Microbulbifer sp. A4B17: one gene and its partner. Each later gene encodes a partner of the first gene's protein in a complex. Links are inferred from orthologs where the notes say so. Each region holds a gene or a part of one and is shown on either strand. Other genes may lie near its edges.

Region 1 (3,001 bases):
TGGCGCCGCAGGAAAGGGGCGGCACAGAGGTACTCCCTCTGTAACAGGAGTAAAGGTTACAGGGTTTTAGCTATGAAAGATGGTTATGAAGATCAGGGTAAGAACTCTCGCAGCAAGGACTCCGAGGAATTTGCAGAAGAACGCAGTATCACATCTCGTCAGCGAGCCCGGAGCCAATTGAGCTCCGATGTAGAGGAGTTTCTCGCCGGTGGTGGTGCAATTAGTGAAGTTGATCCAGAAGTTACCGCCGATCCCCCGCGTAAACCGCAGCCGAAATACGGAAGCCGCCCTATCTAATCTCAGGCTGCTATCGCTCCGCCGAAAGGCGGGGCGATAGTTATCATAGCCATCTAACCCACTCTTGGGGCCACAATTTGTTAACCACTACTTGTCGAGTAGCTTAGGCAGCAGGCGCTCCAGGACTTCGGCGATATAGGACAGGAACAGGGTTCCCAGACTGGATCGATAGTATTGGGGATCAGGTGAGCCGACTGCCAGGGCGCCAACCTGATTAGCTAGTGGCACTACCGCTGCCGAAGCTATGTGCTCGGCATCTTCTGCAAATAGAAACTCTTTCTCCCGCAGACGTAAAACACCACAAATAGGGCGTCCGTTGCGAATTATGCCGCCAATCGCCGTCTCCGCATCCGCGAATGTACTGGTATGTACCTTGCCCAAACTCTGCCTTGAAACCGGTATTGGTTCGAATAGGGTCAGGCTGGTGAACTCCACATTAAAGTCTGCAGAAAAGCTGGAGTAGAGAACCTCTGTGACTTCGCCAATATTTTCCGCTTCCAGGAGTGAGAGAATCAGTCGGCGGCTGTTGAAAAACAGCTGGTCGTTATCGCGGGCATTGTGTAGCAACTGGTCAAGACGCTGGCGCATCTCAATATTCCGCTCCCGCAAGAGATTGGTCTGATGTGTCATCAGTGATACGGTTTTGCCATTATCTCTGGGCAGCTTAATGGTCTCCAGAAGCTCCATACGCTCTTCGAAAAACTGAGGGTTTTGAATCAGGTAGCGGGCCACCTGCCGCGCCAGCAGTTTATCGTCGCGCTGGTTTTCCTTGTGTGTATCGGCGGCAATCTCTTCAGGGGGCTGATTGGCGTCTGTGTATTCCATTGTGTTTGCTTTATCTGGCGCGGGTGGGGCATGGGACGATCGGGTTGGGGAGAGCCCAACGCCCGTAGCTGCCCCTGACGTATAAATGATAATTCAGTGCCAACCACCCGGACTTTTGTTTAGAGAATAATCTGCCCGTGAAAAACCGTAGTTGCGGGCCCGGTCATAGTAACTGGCTGGCCCGGTCCGCTCCAGTGAATTGTCAGCGCGCCGCCGGGTAGATGAATGCGGACTTTGTCATCCACCAGGTTGCGCAGGTGGGCGTAAACCATAGCGGCGCAGGCTCCGGTGCCACAGGCGCGAGTTTCACCAACACCGCGCTCAAATACCCTGAGTTGGGCTTCATCACGCGTTTCTATTTGCAGGAAGCCAGCATTGACCTTTTGTGGGAAACGCGGATGGCGCTCAATCAGTGGGCCCAGTCTTTCCACTGGTGCCGAGGTGATATCTTCAACCAAGAGGACGGCGTGAGGATTGCCCATCGATACGGCACCAATGGTAAAGGTCTCCCCATCTACATCGAGAGGGTAGGAGTCTGCACGACGATCGGCAGCAAAGGGCACCTTCTGGGGCTCGAGAACCGGTGCCCCCATATCGACACTAACTTGATCACCATCGAGCACTTTCAGGTGCAGTAAACCTGCGGCAGTTTCTACTTTGATATTTTTCCTGCCGGTGAGGCGGCGTTCGCGCACGAAGCGGGCAAAGCAGCGGGCGCCATTGCCGCAATTTTCCACTTCACTGCCATCGGCGTTAAATATGCGATAGCGGAAATCTGCCTCGGGTGTGCGGGGCGGCTCCACCAGCAGTACCTGGTCGCAGCCCACGCCGAGGCAGCGGTCAGCCAGGCGACGAGTTTTTTCCGGGGTCAGTTTAATTTTTTGGCTGACGCCGTCGAGCATCACGAAATCGTTGCCGAGCCCATGCATCTTGCTGAATTTAACGCGCATTCCATTTCTCTGTTCGTACTGATTTTCCGCTGCTTAGGCTGCGGTTTGGGGCCCGGGCTGAAAAATGGACCCCACTGCGATGCAAGTAGCTGATCAGGCTTTTTCGGGGACAGTGGTTTCGCCGCGAACCAAGTCGGCAAAAGTCTCCCGCTCACGCACCAGGTAAGTTTTGTCGCCATCCACAAGCACTTCAGCGGCGCGGCAGCGGCTGTTGTAATTGGAGCTCATGGTGAAGCCGTAGGCACCGGTCGACAACATGGCTAACAACTGCCCCTCTTTCAGTGATTGGGAGCGGTTCTTACCCAGGAAGTCACCAGTTTCGCACACCGGACCGACAATATCCCACAGGGTACTTTCACTCTCGTCCGGTGTCACTGGCACAATATCCTGCCATGCCTGGTAAAGGGCAGGGCGCAGGTTGTCATTCATGGCGGCGTCGACGATAGCGAAGTTGTGCCCTTCGGTGCGCTTGAGGTATTCGACTCGAGTTAAAAGGGCTCCACCATTGGCGGCAATGGAGCGCCCAGGTTCGAGAATCAGTGATAAATTGCGCTCGCCGATACGCTTGTGGACTTCTGTCAGGTAATCTCCCACAGGAGGGGGCTCTTCACCGCGATAGCGCACGCCGAGGCCACCACCCAGGTCCAGGTGTTCAAGGGTAATCCCCAGCTCGGCGAGCTGATCGATAAGAATCAGCAGGCGATCCAGGGCATCCAGGAAAGGAGCGACTTCGGTGAGTTGAGAGCCGATATGGCAATCCACACCGGTAATTTTCAGGTACTCGGAATCTGCAGCGCGCTGATAAACCTCGATAGCCTTCTCAATGGCAATACCAAATTTATTTTCTTTGAGTCCGGTAGAGATATAGGGATGGGTCTGGGCATCCACATCGGGATTGACCCTGATAGAAATCGGGGCGCGCTTACCGC
Region 2 (2,785 bases), 4.4 Mb from region 1 along the record:
GCAGGTCCTGGACTCCCATCACAGCGGGCAGGCCCATAGCCCGGGCAATAATGGCCACATGGCTGTTGGAAGAGCCTTTAACCGAGACAGCACCAATCAGTTTTTCCCTGGGTACTTCCGCCAATACCGCAGCGGTCAGTTCTTCGCCGATCAGGATGGTGTTATCGGGGAAGTCCCGATCGCTCTGTTGCTGTTGCCGCAGGTGCATCAAGACTCGTGCACCCAGGTCGCGAACATCGGCAGCTCTATCGCGAAAGTAGGAGTCGGACATGGCTTCAAAGCGCCGCACATGTTCCAGCATTACTTCCGCCCAGGCTCGCTGGGCACTGAGTTGTTGCTGGATGCGATCGCACACTTCCACTGCGAGGGAGCTGTCATCCAGCATGCTGATATAGGCATCGAATAATGCCCGTTCCTCGGGACTGAGATCGCTCTTCAGGCGTTCACCGACCTCGCGAATCTCCTCCTGAGCGGCTGTCAGGGCCTGTTGGAACAGGTCCAACTCAGCATCGATATCCTCGCACTCGGAGTAGGGTACAGTACTGAGATTCGCCTGAGGGCTGACAATATGCACCCGTCCAATGGCGACACCGGGCGATGCGGCAATACCGGAAAAGTGAGTTTCCCGTTGTTGCTTGCCGATACTGGCGAGAAGACCGGTGGCCTCGGCGTGGGCGATTACCCCGGCAAGCTGGGCCGAGAGAGTAACGAGGAAAGCCTCCTCCCACTCATCAAAGCGTCGTTTCTCCTCTTGCTGGACAACCAGGACACCCAGTACGGCGCGGTGGTGAATAATCGGTGTGCCGAGAAATGCGCTGAAACGCTCTTCACCCGTGGAAGGGAAATATTGGAAGGCGGGGTGGGCCTCGGCCCTTTCCAGATTAATGGGTTCTTCGCGGGTGACTACATTGCCCACCAGGCCTTCGCCGGGGGCCAGGTGGACCTGGCCAACGGCTTTGGGGTTGAGACCATCGGTGGCCATCAGGACATAGTTGCCGTGTTGCTTGTCGCGCAGATACACGGAACAGACGCGGGTGTGCATGATTTCCCGCACGCGTTGCACAATGATTTCCAGCACCGCGGTGAGGTCCCGGGCGGCATTTACTTCCTGAACGATACTGCGCAGAGATCCGAGCAATGGCCTGTCCTCGCCAATCAACGGAGAAATTCGATGGCCCCGGAAAGTAGAAGTTCGATGCTGGTCGGGGCCATTGTGTGAAGATACGCTGCTAACTACCTTGTGCGGTCAGCTGTCCTGTCCGCGCAGCCAGCGTTTCTCCAGCTGTATTTGTTGTGGGGCCAGCTCGGTCAGTGCGCGCCGGTATACTTCACGCTTAAAGGTCACCACTTTACTTAGCGGGTGCCAGTAGCTTACCCAACGCCAGTGGTCGAATTCAGGTTTGTAACCATTGTCGAAGCTGATAGAGGCCTCATCTGCCTCGAGCCTTAACAGGTACCACTTTTGCTTTTGCCCGATGCACAGTGGTTCGGAGCGACGTCGAATCAGCCTTTGTGGCAGGCGATAGCGCAGCCAGCCGCGGGTACAGGCAATCATACTGACTTGATCGCGAGTAAGGCCTACCTCCTCGTACAGTTCCCTATATAGCGCCTGTTCAGGGGTTTCGCCCGGATTAATACCACCCTGGGGAAACTGCCAGGCGTCCTTGCCACCTACCCGCCGCGCCCACAGTGCCTGACCGCGGGCGTTGAGCACGATAATACCGACATTGGGGCGAAACCCCTCGGCATCGATATTGCTGCTGCTCTCGCCACTCGTGCCCCGGTTTTTGTTACCGGCCGGGGCTTTATCATTGCGATTCGAATGCTTGGCGGGCTTACGGCGGTTCTTTCGTCCGGCCTGTGCCGGCTTGCCGTCGCCCAAAATACCATCCTCAATACTGTTGTGTGCGGCCGTGCGCTGCACTTACTTGTTCTGCATTGTTCCACAGCGGGGGGTTTACAGCAATTCAGTGACGCAGTCCGTGTGCTGTCGTGCGGCGCAAGGTAAAATCAGCGGCCGCACGGGGGACGTTTCCGGCATCCTGGCGGTCAAATGCTTATTGGGAACCTATAGTTATGGGAGAGTCGACAGTGCAATTGGCAATCTTTGACCTGGATAACACGCTGATTGGTGGTGATAGCGATCATGCCTGGGGTGAATTCCTGGTGGAGCGTGAGCACGTCGATGGTACTCGTTACCGTTCGGCTAATGACCGTTTCTATCAGGATTACCAGCGCGGTGAACTGGATATCTTTGCCTACCTGGAGTTCGCCCTGGAACCGCTGGCACAGCTTTCCCGTGGCCAATTGGAAAACCTGCAGAGCGAGTTTATGCAGGAGGTTATCAATGAATTGTGGCTGCCTCGAGCTCAGGAGCTGATTGGCGAACACCGCCGCAAAGGCCATCACATCATGATTATCACAGCTACCAATCGCTTTGTGGTTGAACCCATTGCCTCGCGCCTGGGTGTAGATACCCTGCTGGCCACCGAGCCAGAGGAGGAGCAGGGGCGCTTTACTGGAAAAGTGGTCGGTGAACCCTGTTACCAAGGGGGGAAAGTTGTCCGGTTGCGCCAATGGCTGGCCCACAACCCGGAATACACCAGCAGTGAAAAGTGGTTCTACAGTGACTCCATCAATGATCTGCCGTTGTTGGGCGAAGTTGAGCACCCGGTTGCGGTAGACCCGGATGATCGCTTGCGCGCAGAGGCTGAAGCTCGCGGCTGGCCGGTGATCAGTTTGCGGGAAGAGAGTGAGTAGGTGCCAGCCAGTATTTGTGAAATGC

The links.
Region 2: the proteins of dapF (region 1) and BTJ40_RS20165 are in contact, whole or in part, in a solved structure (PDB 5YGU), measured with the Escherichia coli proteins. The link is inferred for Microbulbifer sp. A4B17 from one-to-one orthologs.

What each region holds. Positions count from the first base shown.
Region 1 is NZ_CP029064.1:223,427-226,427, forward strand. The notes cover bases 158-2,903. They hold dapF (diaminopimelate epimerase), read right to left. Parts: upstream 2,073-2,903; coding sequence 1,242-2,072; downstream 158-1,241. Other genes in these bases: BTJ40_RS01080 (hypothetical protein), read left to right, coding at 158-297; BTJ40_RS01085 (DUF484 family protein), read right to left, coding at 385-1,122; lysA (diaminopimelate decarboxylase), read right to left, coding at 2,166-2,903. In the rest of the region: more of BTJ40_RS01080, read left to right, coding at 73-157; more of lysA, read right to left, coding at 2,904-3,001. UniProt on the Escherichia coli protein: Involved in the succinylase branch of the L-lysine biosynthesis and in the biosynthesis of the pentapeptide incorporated in the peptidoglycan moiety. Catalyzes the stereoinversion of LL-2,6-diaminopimelate (L,L-DAP) to meso-diaminopimelate (meso-DAP).
Region 2 is NZ_CP029064.1:4,615,372-4,618,156, reverse strand. It holds BTJ40_RS20165 (RNA pyrophosphohydrolase), read right to left. Parts: upstream 1,754-2,785; coding sequence 1,247-1,753; downstream 1-1,246. Other genes in the region: BTJ40_RS20160 (HAD family phosphatase), read left to right, coding at 2,077-2,760; ptsP (phosphoenolpyruvate--protein phosphotransferase), read right to left, coding at 1-1,138. UniProt on the Escherichia coli protein: Master regulator of 5'-end-dependent mRNA decay.